DNA from 2 places in the Microbacterium trichothecenolyticum genome. Region 2 is predicted to be linked to the other one. Evidence: riboswitches for the same ligand, from Rfam matches in the RefSeq annotation. Region 2 holds a riboswitch; the other holds the start of a gene.
The links. A riboswitch is a leader RNA that binds a small molecule or an ion and turns the genes downstream of it on or off. The one in region 2 is predicted to bind glycine.

Region 1: another riboswitch for glycine. It lies ahead of QE412_RS01575 (aminomethyltransferase family protein); the one in region 2 lies ahead of glyA (serine hydroxymethyltransferase).

The regions. Positions count from the first base shown of each region.
Region 1 is NZ_JAUTBF010000001.1:333,409-340,897, reverse strand. Features, by position in the region: gene gcvP (aminomethyl-transferring glycine dehydrogenase) at 1-468, opposite strand, end outside; gene gcvH (glycine cleavage system protein GcvH) at 465-839, opposite strand; gene QE412_RS01575 (aminomethyltransferase family protein) at 836-2,065, opposite strand; glycine riboswitch at 2,113-2,215, opposite strand; glycine riboswitch at 2,216-2,310, opposite strand; gene QE412_RS01570 (hypothetical protein) at 2,371-2,865, opposite strand; gene QE412_RS01565 (alpha/beta hydrolase) at 2,849-4,165, opposite strand; partial or broken gene QE412_RS17655 (putative T7SS-secreted protein) at 4,178-4,678, opposite strand; gene QE412_RS01560 (hypothetical protein) at 4,675-4,971, opposite strand; gene QE412_RS01555 (MarP family serine protease) at 5,391-6,566, opposite strand; gene QE412_RS01550 (NUDIX hydrolase) at 6,780-7,489, shown strand, end outside.
Region 2 is NZ_JAUTBF010000001.1:3,510,896-3,518,384, forward strand. Features, by position in the region: gene QE412_RS16550 (aldehyde dehydrogenase family protein) at 1-294, opposite strand, end outside; gene betA (choline dehydrogenase) at 291-1,991, opposite strand; glycine riboswitch at 2,224-2,321, shown strand; glycine riboswitch at 2,323-2,411, shown strand; gene glyA (serine hydroxymethyltransferase) at 2,460-3,758, shown strand; gene QE412_RS16565 (L-serine ammonia-lyase) at 3,758-5,128, shown strand; gene yiaA (inner membrane protein YiaA) at 5,258-5,725, shown strand; gene QE412_RS16575 (GNAT family N-acetyltransferase) at 5,804-6,133, opposite strand; gene QE412_RS16580 (discoidin domain-containing protein) at 6,425-7,489, shown strand, end outside.

The DNA of each region.
Region 1 (7,489 bases), 3.2 Mb from region 2:
GGACTCGTCGAGCATCGAGGCGTTTGCCGTGGCGAGGCCCGTCAGGTCGGTGACCATCGTCTGGAAGTTGATGAGCGCCTCGAGGCGACCCTGCGAGATCTCGGGCTGGTACGGCGTGTAGGCGGTGTACCAGGAGGGGTTCTCGAGGACGTTGCGCGCGATCACCGACGGCGTGAAGGTGTCGTAGTAGCCCAGGCCGATCAGCGGGCGTGCCGATCGGTTGGCCGAGGCGAGCTCGCGCAGCTCGGCGAGCGCCTCGGCCTCGGTCGCGGCGGGCGGGATGTCGCTCGTCGGGCGGGGCTGGACGTGGATGGATGCCGGGACGGCGGTCTCGACGAGCGCCTCGACGCTGTCGTACCCCACGATCTCGAGCATGCGGGCCTGCGCCGCGGCATCGACGCCGATGTGGCGATCGACGAAGACGGCCGGGGTACCGGTGACGGTCCGCGGGGGAAGAAGGGTGCTCATGCGGTGAGTTCCTCATAGGCGGCGCGGTCGAGCAGGTCGCCCGGAAGGTCGCCCTCGATGCGGATCTTGATGAGCCACCCGCCGTCGAACGGCTCGGCGTTCACGAGCGAGGGGTCGTCGACGACGGCGTCGTTCACCTCGACGACGGTGCCGTTCAGCGGCGCGTAGAGCTCGCCGACCGACTTGGTCGACTCGATCTCGCCGCAGACGTCGCCCGCGGTGACCGCGGAGTCGGCGCCGGGCAGCTCGACGAAGACGACGTCGCCGAGCTTGTCGGCGGCGAAGTCGGTGATACCGACCGTCGCGATGTCGCCCTCGAGGGCGATCCACTCGTGCTCGGAGGTGTAGCGGAGGGAGGTGAGGTCGGTCATGCGTTTCTCCGGTAGAAGGGAAGGGCGGTGACGGTCGCGGGGATACGGGTTCCGCGCACGTCGATGGTCAGGTCGGTGCCGAGGTCGGATGCCGCGGGGGCGACGAACGCCATCGCGACGGGGTGGCCGAGGGTGGGGCTGAGGGCGCCGCTGGTGATCTCGCCGACGACGTCGTCACCGTGCAGCACGGCGTATCCGGCGCGGCCGGCGCGGCGTCCCTCCGAGACGAGGCCGACGAGCACGGGGGCGTCGGACGGCGCCGTGGAGACGCCGTTCTTTCCGACGAACTCTTCTTTGTCGACAGCGACGGCGCGGCCGAGACCGGCCTGGGCGGGAACGATGTCGCGCGAGAGCTCGTGGCCGTACAGCGGCATGCCGGCCTCGAGGCGGAGGGTGTCGCGCGCGGCGAGTCCGCACGGCACGAGGCCGTCCGACGCGCCCGCGGCAAGCACGGCGTCCCACAGCGCCCCGGCCTGTGCGAGCGGGATCAGCAGCTCGTACCCGTCTTCGCCCGTGTAGCCGGTGCGGGCGACGAAGAGCGGCGCGCCGTCGAAAGTGCCGTCGGTCCAGGCGTAGTAGCCCAGCGCGTCGAGCGGGGTTCCCGAGACCTCGACGCCAGGGGTGGAGCTCAGGATGCCGCGGGCTCGAGGCCCCTGGAGGGCGATGAGCGCGTAGTCGTCGGTGACGTCTTCGACGCGCAAGCCGGTCGATCCGGCAACGAAGGCGAAGGAGCGTGTACCGGTCTCTTCGGCTGCGACCTCACCTTCGGCACCGACCTCGGCGGCTGCGCCTGTCGCGGCCTCCGGCGCGGGGCCCCACGCGGCGCGAGCGGCCTCGAACGCCGCGTTCACGGCATCCCGATTCCCGGCATTCGCGATGACGAGGAAGTTCTGGTCGCCGGTGCGGTAGACGATGACGTCGTCGACGATGCCGCCGCTCTCGGCCAGCACGAGCGAGTACTTCGCCTTGCCCACCTTCATCGTCGAGATACGACCGGCGAGCACGTAATCGAGGAACGCGGCCGCGGCCGGACCCTCGACGAGGATCTCGGCCATGTGCGAGATGTCGAACAGGCCGGCGGCCTGCCGAACAGCGTGGTGCTCGGCGAGGTCGGAGGTGTAGCGCACCGGCATGTTCCAGCCGCCGAAATCGGTGAACGAGGCGCCGAGGGCCTCGTGCCGATCGTTCAGCGGCGACGTGCGGGGTGGAGCGGGGGCTTCGGTCATGAGTTCTGCCGTTCGCGATGACGGACAGACGCCGGGCGGCGCCTGAGAACTCCCCCTCTGTCATGGGCCTGAGAGTTTCGCTCCGCGATCGCGGGGCTTTCACCGTCGGCGGATCCGGCGCGGTGCACCCGGATCACTTTCCAGAGTGGCCCGATCGACGCGGTACGCGTACCTGAGAGATTGGCGGGGAGGCTTGCTCCTTCGGTGCCCGGCAGCGTGCGCCGGAGCTCTCCCGCATCGATCATGGGGCCGGTGTGGACTTGTGGGCTCAGCTTAGCGGAGCTTCGGCGAGCGCCGTGAGAGGTTCAGCTGTTGTCCTGCTTGCGGAGCTCGGTGGCGTCGCCGGGGACGCAGAGGGATTCGCCGGCGATGAAATAGTTGCCTGGGGCCGTGGAGAAAGTCAGGCCCGCAACCGGGCCTCCCGAGGCGTAGACGACATAGTCGGGGCTTTCGACCAGGCGAACCTGCATGCCGAGCGAACGCCAGTAGTCCGCGATCTTCCTGGCGTCGGCCTCGTGGTCGCTGTCCGGCGCAGGAGCGCCATATGAATAGGAGTAATCCGCTCGTTCACCGCGACGCGCCCCGCAGTTGCCAACCTCTGGGGCGTGGCTTCGCGACCACCCATCGACCTGAAGCTGCCCCGCGCTTTTCTCGATCGTGCTCACAAGGGCGTCGCGCGCTTCGGCTGGGCTCATTTCCACCTCTTTGCTCGTGCCACATGCCGAGACGACAAGCAGCGATCCCAATAGAAGGACTCCGGCGAAGACGCGCTCGACGCAGAATCTAGTACCCAGTGCCATGCGCAAGCCCTTCGATAAAAGCCTGTTGGAGAGGAGTGGGACCGGGTGCAGCGTACGGCGAGACAGCGTCTGAATACCCGCTCGTCGCGAGCGCTACATTTCGCAACGACTCGGTGCGGATATCAAGGTATCCGGTACCGCTCGGGGTGAGCACGCCATGATCGGTGACGGGTTCGGGCCCATCGCCTCCCACCACGCTGAAGCCATGGGCGCCGAAATCGGGGCTGATGGGATTCACGGGATGCTCCGGAGAGAGACGTCCGGTCCAGGCCCACTGATCGCCTCCCGCGGGATCGATGGCCCATACGTCTTGGGCCTGCCCGGCGAAGACGTGGTCGGCGTGAAGGTCACTCGCAGAATCGATGTCAGCGGGGAGACCGGCTGACCCCAACGTCACATATGCATCAACGTGAACATCGTCACGTGTAAGAGCAATCGACGAAGTCGTCGTCCCGTACGAGTGAGCCACGACGTTCACCAGCGCCCCTGGGCGCATCGCATCCACAACCGCCAGATCGCGCCCGAGATTTGCTGCTCCCCTCTCGGCGAATGCGTTGCCCATCACGCCGAAACCACCTTCGGCGACAGGAATGGGAGGCGTCTCATACCCAACCCAGGCCACGACGGCGTGCTCCTGCTCCGGAGCCAACCGGTTCTGCAGGTCGGCGAGATTTTGAGAGGCACGCGTCCAATCCTCGATTCCCTCCGTCGTGGTTCCCATCCCGGGCACCGCGAATGTGACGTTGTCCGCGGCGTCGAGGTCTCCAATCGAAATCGCCGCCAACGGTGGCGAGTCTGCGGTCAGCGTGATCAAGCTCCGGGGAGCCCCGCCGTCCGGCGTCACGAGAGACGCCTGAACGGCCTCCAACCCCGCCACCCGAGTGCGCGCCTGCTCGAGCTGCTCCGCGTGCGCGACAGCCGCACCGCGTCCACCGAGCATCTCGTGGAACGTCGGGGGCTTCTCCGCTTCGGCGAGCGCGGCACGTGCTTCATCGAGTTGGGCGTCGAGCCAGATGCGGTTGGCTTCGTCGCGTGCCGCGTATGAGACTCCGCCGAGGTTGCCGATGATGGCCGGGGCCGCGTGAATGAGCGCGTCTTTCTGCGCCTCGTCGAGTTCGGCCCACCAGGGCCCGACGGCGGCAGGCTCGGCCTGGGCGAGAATGGCGGCCAGCCCGGGTCGCCCCTGAAGGAGAGCCGCGAGGCTCGATCCGTCGGCGCCCGCGAGAGCATCGAGCACCTGGGCGGGAGTGGCGCAACCGGTGAGCAAGGCCGCCCACTCGTCCGCGCCGAGATCGGGCACGGCTATCGCGCTCCGGAGCGCTGCGGCGGCTCCCCGCGCGGCGGCATCCAGCGCCGATCTCGCGTCCTCCAAAAGCGAGCGCGCTTCCGCACGGACTCCGGATCCCATGAAGGACCGCCGGTCGGGGCCGAGCCACCCGGAGGTCTCTGGGGACGCATCCTGGAACGCTGAGGCATCCAGCTGGTCGGCGCGGTCCCACAGCTCGATGGCGTCTCCGGCCCTCCCCCGCGCAGCATCGAGGGCGGTGGCGAACTCCTCGATCGCCGCCTGGCCCGCCCGGAAGGCGAACGCCATCGCGGCCCAACCGGACGCGACCGCGACGACGCGGGTCTCATAGGCGTCAGCGGCGTCGCCCGCCCATTCCGGAAGCGCCTGCATCGCACGGAGTTTCGCGGCGACGTCGTCAGCGCGCTGCGCGCGGGCTCGCCACACGGCCGCTGCCTGGTGCAATGCGCTGACATCGCCGGGGATTAGCTCGGACGGATCGCGGGTGTCACCCAACGCCGCTGTCATTCGACGGTCCAGCCCTCGACGGCCCCCAGCGCTCGGACGTCGGCTTGCGCGCCGGCATCCATGTTCTCGAACATGCCCGCCACCTCGCGTAGGCCCGTAGCCAGCGCGTCGACGGCACGACGGCGCTCGGCTGTGCAGTCGTTCATGCAGCCAATGAACTCCGCCAGGGCGAGGCTGAGGTCGGGCTGGTCCGCCAGGGTCAGAACGGATAGTTCGGCGGCGTCGGGCGCCATGTCGCCCATCTTCGCCGCCGCCCTCCGCAACTCGTCGACGGATACAGAAATGGCCCCCATGCGAAGCAGTGTAAACACGTAGCGCATCGGGCGAGATCCTCCTGTGGAGAACTTCGCCTGCTGGCCGCGAACTCCTACGTCACTTCCACCACATTCGCTCCCGCGTCGAGAGCGTCCAGACTCTTCGCGCTCTTCGCCTGCATGCACCTAGAGAAGACCGAGATGCTTTCCCGGGATCGCCACATCTCTGCCGCTCTGCTCAAGGTTTCTCTGGGCGTCTTACCGTCGTCGAGCGCCTTTTTCAGCGTCTGAACGGCCGAGACGACCTTCACGCAGGCCGAGAGGGTGGCGGCATCCCCTGTCCGTTGAGTGTCCAAGAAACGCCGCGCGGGTGAGCCCATCAACGGCGTGTTCTGGACGCTCAACGTGCACCGGCATAGCGACGCGCGATGCGACGCCAGGGCGCGGGAGCCGGCCGGTCAGCGGCGCGTGCAGCTTCCGGATGCCACGGGGGTCGACAGCGAATCCATCTGCGCCATCACGGGTAGCAGTTCTGCGGGCGTCATGGCGTAACCGACGTTGTCGTCGGTGTCGGAACGGGCGAAGACGATACCCGCGACCTCGCCGCCGGTCGTGAGCAGGGGCCCACCGGAATTACCCGGTCGCACGATGCCCGCGAGCGCGTAGATGTCGCGCGGGGTCGAAGCGGTGTCGTAGATGTCGGGCACGGGAACCGTGCCCTCGGAGAGGATCTGCGCACTGCCCGAGGTGAACGGCCCGCCACCGGGGTATCCCTGCACGACGGCGGGCGAGCCCACGGGGAGCGTCGACGAGATCGACAGGGGCGCGGCATCCAGGTCGTCGACCGAGACCACCGCGATGTCGTCGGTGGGGTCGAAGTAGACCACGCGGCCCTCGCGGGCGGGGCGCCCGGGCAGTTCGACGAGAGGGGTGTCGACGCCCGCGACGACGTGAGCGTTCGTCACGATGCGATCATCTGCCACCACGAAGCCGGAGCCGCTCGACGTGATGCCGCACGCGTAGGCGGTCCCCGAGATGCGCGCCACCGATTGGGCCGCCTGCGTCAACGCCGGGTCGTCGAGGGCGACCGCGGGGGCGCTGGGCACGGGGCCGATCTGGATCAGCTCGCCCAGGCGCGGGATGCCTCCGGCGAAGACCGTCCCCCGCAGGTCGGCGAGCGCGCCGCGCACCGGGGCGGGGGTGATGTCGTCGATCGTGCGGACGACGGCCGAAGACCCGAGCGCGGCAGAGACCGCCGGCAGCCCCGCGGGGATCAGCGAGCCGGCGACGAACGAGATCGCGAGGGCCGCCGCCGCGACGTTGACGACTCCGCCGAGCAGCCGTTCCGGCACCCGGAGCTTGATGCGGTCGGCACCTCGCCGGAAGAACCGGCCGACGGCACTGCCGAGGCCCGACCCGACGAGCAGGAGGAAGACACCCGCGCCGATCATGGCGGGGCCGCGCCACATCGGGTCGGCGACCCATTGCCCCACGAAGGGCGTCGCCCAGTACGCCGCGACCGCGCCGAGGGCGAGACCGGCGAAGAAGCCGATCGTGGCGAGGAATCCGCGCGAGAGCCCCGCGATGAGTGCGATCGCCAGAAGGGCGATCAGAACGATGTCGATGATCGGCATCCGACCTCCTGAGTCCCTCTCGAGGCTAGGTCGCACCCCTGTGAGAACCCTTTCGACGCGCGGACGCCCCGGTCTCCCTCGGTTTGGGGCGGGGTTTTCCGTTCGGGGCGGGGAATTCCGCGCCCCGAACGGTCAAACCCGCCCCAAACCCCCGATCATCAGCGCGGATTCGCACTTTGGGTCGGGGTGACACTAAGATCAGATGTCGGAGATATGGTCACTGTGACACGAACCCCTCGAGCCGAGAACCGCGACGCCGACGTGCGCGTCGCGGTGTCGACCGTCATCTTCAGCGTGCGTCGGGACGCCCATGACGAACCGGTGCTGTCGCTCCCCCTCGTGCGCCGCACGCGCGACCCCTTCGACGGACGGTGGGCGCTTCCCGGCGGCTGGCTCGACGCGACCGAAGAGCTCGACGCCGCGGCATCCCGCACCCTCGCCGAGACAACCGGTCTCACCCCGAGCTACCTCGAGCAGCTGTACGCGTTCGGGGCGGTCGACCGCTCCCCCACGCGCGTGGTGTCGATCGTGTACTGGGCGCTGCTGCGCTCCGACGAGGTCGACGCCCAGGTCGCCGCCCACGCACGGCAGGGCGACGCTCCCGAGAACGTCGAGTGGTTCGACGCGAACGATCTGCCCGCGCTCGCGTTCGACCACAACGACATCGTCGAGTACACGCTGTGGCGCCTGCGCAACAAGGTCGGCTACAGCCGCATCGCGCACGGCCTGCTGCCCGACGAGTTCACGCTCGCCGACCTGCGCGAAGTGACCGAGTCGATCCTCGGCAAGCGCCTGGACCCCGCGAACTTCCGCCGCCAGGTCGACACCTCCGACACCCTCATCCCGACCGAGCGCTTCCGCACGGGAAGCCACCGCCCCGCTCGCCTGTACCGCTACAACCGCGATGTGGAGCTCGCCGACCG
Region 2 (7,489 bases):
CTCGACGATGCGCTTGCCGGTGTCCCGGGCCTCGGCCTCGGCGTAGATCTCCGCGTCGCGTTCGATGAGGTCGGCGACGCGTTCGAGCAGCCGCCCGCGCTCGCGCTCGGGGGTTTCGCTCCACGCGCCTGATCGCCAGGCCGAGGATGCCGCGGCGACCGCGTCGGCGGCATCCTGCGCATCGCACTCGGTCACGGTGGCGACGAGCGTGCCGTCGGCGGGGCAGCGGATCTCGCGGGTAGCGGGGGAGTGCGGCTCGCGCCAGGCTCCGCCGATGTACAACGAGGAGGTCATGCGGTCACGCCCACCTTCGCCGGGCCGTCTGCCACGTAGTAGGGCAGCTCCTCGGCGGCCAGCGGCTTCACGCCGCGGATGAGGTCGGCCGCCTTCTCGGCGATCATCATGACGGGCGCATAGATGTTGGCGTTCGTCACGAACGGCATGACCGAGGCATCCACGATCCGAAGCCCCGTCGTACCGTGCACGCCCATGGTGAGGGGGTCGGTGACGGCCATCGGGTCGTCGGCGGGCCCCATCTTGGCCGTGCCACAGGGGTGCAGCGCCGTCTCGGCCTCGCGGCCGACCCACTCGAGGATCTCCTCGTCGGTGCTCACCTCGGCACCGGGGGCGATCTCGCCGCCGTTGAAAGGGGCGAGCGCCGGCTGCGACAGGATGTCGCGGGCCACGCGCACGGCCTCGACCCACTCGCGGCGGTCGTTCTCGGTGCTGAGGTAGTTGAAGACGAGCTCGGGGTGCTCGGTCGGGTCGGTGGAGCGGATGCGCAGGCGCCCGATCGTGTCGGCGTACATGGGTCCGACGTGCACCTGGAAGCCGTGCTTCACGTCGGCGATCTGCCCGTCGTAGCGCACCGCCACCGGCAGGAAGTGGAACATCAGGTTCGGCCAGCGCACCTCGTCGTTCGAGCGCACGAACCCGCCGCCCTCGAAGTGGTTGGTCGCCGCGGGGCCCTTGCGCCCGAGCAGCCATTTCAGTCCCGTCAGCGGCATGCTGAGCGGCCGCAGGTAGGGCTGCATCGACACCGGCTGCGTGGCCTCGTGCTGGATGTAGACCTCGAGGTGGTCCTGCAGGTTCTCGCCGACGCCCGGCAGATCGACGATGACCGGGATGCCGAGCGACTCGAGCAGGTCTGCCGGGCCGACGCCCGAGAGCTGCAGCAGCTGCGGGGTGTTGATCGAGCCGCCGGCGAGCACGATCTCGTTGCCGCGTACGGTGTGCGTGCGCCCGTTGCGGCGGTACTCCACGCCGACGGCGCGCGTTCCTTCGAATAGGATGCGGGTGGCCAGCGCCCGGGTCTTCACGGTGAGGTTCTTGCGGCGCCGCCACACGGGGCGGACGTACGCACGGGATGCCGAGAGCCGGCGGCCGTGGCGCACGTTGCGGTCGAAGGGCCCGAAGCCCTCCTGCCGGAAGCCGTTGACGTCGTCGGTGCGGGGGTAGCCCGCCTGCTCCGCGGCGTCGAAGAACGCCTGGAAGAGGGGGTTGGTGGCGGGGCCCTTCTCGAGTTCGAGGGGACCGTCGTGACCGCGGTGGGGGTCGCCGGCGGCGGCAGCCAAGGCGTTCTCCATGCGCTTGAAGTAGGGGAGGCAGTGCGCCCAGTTCCACGTCTCGAGGCCCGGCTGCTCGCCCCAGCGCTCGTAGTCGAGCGGGTTGCCGCGCTGGAAGATCATGCCGTTGATCGACGAGGAACCGCCGAGCACCTTGCCGCGCGCGTGGGCAACGCGGCGCCCGTGCATGTGGGGCTCGGGCTCGGACTCGTACTTCCAGTCGTAGAGGGCGTGGCCGCTCGGGAAGGTGAGGGCGGCGGGCATCTGGATGAAGAGGTCCCACGGGTAGTCGCTGCGTCCCGCCTCGAGCACGAGCACCCGCGACTGCGGGTCGTCGGACAGGCGGCGGGCGAGCACGCTTCCGGCGCTTCCGCCGCCGACGACGATGTAGTCGTAGGTCGTGGAGTTCTCGCGACGAGTGGTCATGGCATCCTCGGGTCCGGTGTTGCGCTGAAAGAAACTGCTGTGCGTTGGACGCAACAGTAAAGGGAGCGACGGGATCGGACGAGGCGTTTCGAGGGGCCGTGACGCACTGTTTACACGGCCGTTACGCTCGGCGGGGATGCGAGTCGATCATGTTGCGTGTTGCTCAATACGCATTGTGTTGCGCACTGCGATGCAATAGCGTCGCGGCCACGACAACTTCACACGCGCCGATCGAACCCCCGCGGGAGAGCCCGCGTCCCACCCGGACGCGGCGCCGAAGGAGCAAGCCCTCCCCGCACAATCTCTCAGGCCCAAGACCGCGGGGGCGAGGCGCACTCTGGAAAGCAGGCTCCGCCTGCGCCCACGGTGAAAGCCGCCACCCGCGGTGAAGCTCTCAGGCCCGATGACAGAGCGGGGAGGTGACCCACCCGATCGCCGCGCCCGCGGCACGACAGGGAGCCTCCCACCATGACCGTTCTGTCCCCGACCACCGCCGCCAGCCTCCTCACCGCTCCGCTCGCCGAGATCGACCCGGCCGTCGCCGCGGCCCTCGACGCCGAGCGCGACCGCCAGCGCGACACCCTCGAGATGATCGCCTCCGAGAACTTCGCCCCGCTCTCCGTCATGCAGGCGCAGGGGTCGGTGGCCACCAACAAGTACGCCGAGGGCTACCCCGGCCGCCGCTACTACGGCGGATGCGAGCACGTCGACGTGATCGAGCGCTTGGCGATCGAGCGCGTGTGCGGTCTGTTCGGTGCCGCGTACGCGAACGTGCAGCCCCACTCCGGCGCTCAGGCCAACGCCGCGGTGCTGTTCGGCCTGCTGCAGCACGGCGACACCATCCTCGGCCTCGACCTCGCCCACGGCGGCCACCTCACGCACGGAATGCGCCTCAGCTACAGCGGCAAAGCCTTTGATGCGGTCGCGTACCACGTGGATGCCACGGGCGCGGTCGACATGGACGAGGTCGCCGCCCTCGCCCGCGAGCGCCGGCCGAAGCTCATCATCGCCGGCTGGTCGGCCTACCCCCGCCAGCTCGACTTCGCCGCCTTCCGGGCCATCGCCGACGAGATCGGCGCGTACCTGTGGGTCGACATGGCGCACTTCGCCGGTCTCGTGGCCGCGGGCGTGCACCCCAACCCCGTGCCGCACGCGCACGTGGTCACCTCCACCACACACAAGACCCTCGGCGGCCCGCGCGGCGGCATCGTGCTGACGAACGATGCCGACATCGCCAAGAAGATCGACCGTGCCGTCTTCCCCGGTCTGCAGGGTGGCCCGCTCGAGCACGTCATCGCGGCCAAGGCCGTGTCGTTCCTCATCGCCGCGGGTGACGAGTTCGCCGACCGCCAGCGCCGCACCCTCCGTGGGGCTCACATCATCGCCGAGCGCCTCACGCAGCCCGACGTCGTGGCCGAGGGCGTGCGCGTGCTCACCGGTGGCACCGACGTGCACCTGCTGCTGGTCGACCTGGTCGAATCGCCCCTCGACGGCAAGCAGGCCGAGGACCGCCTGCATGAGGTGGGCATCACCGTCAACCGCAACTCGGTCCCCAACGACCCGCGCCCGCCGATGGTCACCTCGGGGCTGCGGATCGGGACGCCCGCTTTGGCCACGCGCGGCTTCGACGACGAGGACTTCGCCGCCGTCGCCGACGTCATCGCCGAGGCCCTGCGGGCAGAGATCTCGCCCGAGCGAATCGCCGAGCTTCGCGGTCGCGTGGCCGCCCTGGCATCCGCTCACCCGCTCTACGAGGGCGCCGTCTGATGGTCGTCAGCGCGTTCGACCTCTTCTCGATCGGGGTCGGTCCCTCGAGCTCGCACACGGTCGGGCCGATGCGGGCGGCCCTGACGTTCGCCGAGCGCCTGCGGGATGCCGGGCAGCACGAGCGCGTGGTCCGCGTGCGCATCGACCTGCTCGGCTCGCTCGGCGCCACGGGACGCGGCCACGCCTCCGACCGCGCCGTGCTGATGGGGCTCGAGGGGCACCGGCCCGAGTCGTGCGACCCCGACCTGCTGCGCGATATCGAGGAGCGCGTGCGCGCCGACGGCATGCTCTGGCTGCTCGGCACGCACCCGGTCTCGTTCGACGTGGATGCCGACCTCGTGCTCGACGGCCGGCGCTCGTTGCCGTTCCACCCGAACGCGGTCGTGTTCACGGCATCCGATGCGAGCGGCGCTGTTCTCGCGGAGGAGACCTTCTATTCGGTGGGCGGCGGGTTCGTCGTGACCGAGGCCGAGGCGGGGGGCTCCCGATCCCACGAGGAGGTCTTCGTCGCACACCCCTTCCGCACCGCCGACGACCTGCTCGCGCGCTGCGACGAGACGGGCCTGTCGATCGCCGAGATCGCGTTCGAGAACGAGCTCGCCCACCGCGACGGGGATGCCGTGCGCGCGGGGCTGCGGGCCATCTGGGACGTGATGAGCGGATGCATCGAGCGCGGTGTTTCGACCCCCGGGGTGCTCCCCGGCAGGCTCCGGGTGCCCCGTCGCGCCCACGACCTCGCGCGGCAACTCGCCGACGAGGCCGGCTCGACCGACGGCCTGCGAGGGACCGACTGGCTGACGCTGTTCGCCATGGCGGTCAACGAAGAGAACGCCGCCGGCGGGCGCGTCGTCACCGCCCCCACGAACGGGGCGGCCGGAGTCATCCCCGCCGTCCTGGCCTACTACCGACGGTTCGTACCCGGAGCAGACGACGAGGGGATCATGACGTTCCTCCTCACGGCCGCCGCGATCGGCTCCATCTACAAGGAGACCGCGTCGATCTCGGGAGCGGAGGTGGGATGCCAGGGCGAGGTGGGCTCGGCCTGCTCGATGGCGGCCGCGGGTTTCGCCGCCGTCCTCGGCGGAACGCCCCGCCAGATCGAGAACGCCGCCGAGATCGGCATGGAGCACCACCTCGGCATGACGTGCGACCCGATCGGCGGTCTCGTGCAGATCCCCTGCATCGAGCGCAACGGCGTCGCGGCGGTCAAAGCCGTGACGGCGGCTCGCACAGCTCTTCGCGGGGACGGCACCCACATCGTGTCGCTCGACAACGTCATCCAGACCATGCGGCAGACCGGCGCCGACATGAACGACAAGTACAAGGAGACCTCGCGTGGCGGCCTCGCCGTCAACGTCGTGGAGTGCTGACGCCCTTCAGCGCGCGAGAACCCCGTCTCTTGTCCACAGAATCGCGCGCATGTCCCTACGGGCATGTGGCCTTCGCTAGCTTGTCCGCCACGGAATATGCCCCGCGGGGCGCGAGGAGAGGGCGGAACAATGGCGGAATCACGAAACCAGCCGGTGCTTGGACGACCGACCGGCGCGTTCGTCGGGGCGTCGTGGGTGGCGCTCGGGCTCGGAGCGTCGGTGTACGTCGTGGGCCTCTACAACGCACGGATGCTGCTGTCGGAGAAGGGGTTCTTCCTCGCCGTGTTCCTGCTCGGCCTCTTCGCGGCGCTCTCGGTGCAGAAGGCCGTTCGTGACCGTGCCGAAGATGTGCCGGTCACGGGCGCCTACCTCGGCGTGGCGTGGGCCATGCTGCTCGCGGCTCTCACCCTGATGACCGTCGGGCTGTGGAATGCCGAGCTGCTGCTGTCGGAGAAGGGGTTCTACGGCATCGGTTTCGCGATGAGCCTGTTCGCCGTGGTGGCGGTGCAGAAGAACGTGCGCGATCTCGCCGCGTTCCGTCGTGCGCATCCTGACGCCACACCCGCGAATCGCCCGGTGTTCCCGTCGGCGGCCTGACCGGTTATGCGCGGCACCCGAGGTCGCGGCATTGCTGAGCCGGTCGCGATGCGCGCAGCCACGGCTGCGCGCGGCCTCTCACCGTCGCTCGAGGCACACGAGCCGCGCCCGATCGTCCCATGAGGGCACAGGCTCGAAGCCGAACCGACGGTAGAGCCGGGTGGCGGGCTCGCGCCAGTCCCACACCGACAGGCGCACGGGCGGCACGGCACCGTCGACCGCGGCGGCGACGAGTGTCGCTCCCACGCCGTGCCCGCGGGCGCGCGGCGTCGTCCACAGGCGCGAGATGTCGGTCGCCGTCGGCGATACGGGACGACCACCACGCCCCCTCGAGGCGCTGATCGCCATGCGTGAAGCGCGTCGGTCCGCGACGCGGTGCTCGAGCATGTGCGCGGTCACTCGGGTCACGCGCTGAACTCGTGGGTCGATGACCGTGCCGTGCGCGCCTCGCAGCATGCGGCGAAGAGCGATGAGCTCATCTGGACGTCGCCGCGTGGCCTCGACCGCCTCGATGTGGCCTCGGCGCCGCCGCATTCGGCGGCCGACCGCAACGGGCGGTGAGCCCCGCCCTCACCGGTGTGCGATCTCTCGTCGAGGTTGCGCCGGTGGGTTCACGCCACCTTCGCCCGGCACGTTCACCCGGGTCGGTCACGGATGCCGCGAAGCAGCGGATGATCTCCGACCTGATGGGCTGGCATCATGTCACCTTCGAAACGACGACGGGTGGACTGGCAGCAGGATCGCGATAACGGTCCCTCGGCCTTCCGCCGCCGCACGGTGCTGACAGCGACCGCGTGGTCGATCCCCGTGCTCTCTCTCTCGGCCGCCCTTCCTGCGCATGCCGCAACCTCGGATGCCGTCTTGGTCAGCCTCTCGTTCGACTCGCCGGGGGTGCTTCGCGGGTGCATGGTGCGAGCGATCGCGACCGTCGTCACTTCGTCCGGCGCTCCGGTCGCCGGTGCTTCGGTGGTGTTCACACCCGATTCCGGCGCCACCGTGTTGGGTTCGCGCAGCGCGACCACCGATGGATCCGGCCGGGCCGCGGTGCTGATCGATATCTCGCTCGCCAACGATCCCGGAATGCACGCGGTGACCGCCACCAGCCAGGGGCGATCGAGCAGCGCCACCTACGAGGTCGTGGTGTCCCCGCGCTCGGCCCCCTTCGACTGGCGGGCGCGTGCCATCGCCTACGACGCGTTCGTCTACGACTGGTCGCAGCCAGGGGAGTACCCCACGATCGCCCGCGACACGACGCATCGGAACATGGATGCCGAGACCTACAAGATGCCGTCGTACTACGGTCAGCCGATTCCCGGGGACGGCGGCCAGGAAGCCATCACCCAGCTGCCGTCGGTCGTGGGCGCCACCCTCGTCGGGATCGACAAATCCGACCAGGGCGGACGCGACTACGTCGACATGTGCCGGACCTTCTTCCAACCGCGCATCGGAGTCGGGCTGAACAACCCGGGCTCGGGCGGCGGCGGTCAGGACTCCTTCTGGTACCCGGCGACCGCGAACTTCATGCTCAGCGCCCTGGCGATGTTGTATCCGCGAGCCGCCCACTACGACGACATCTTCCGCTCCATCGCCGACAAGCACGAGGCGATGGTGCGTGCTTTGGGGGGATCTGTCGCCGACTTCACCGGCCAGGGCTTCGACTTCGAGACCATGACGCTCTCGCGCGGCTCTCGAAACGAAGGGGGTGACGCTGCTGCCGCCACGGCGGTCATCCTCATGTGGGCACATTCCCGCTTTGGCGACGCC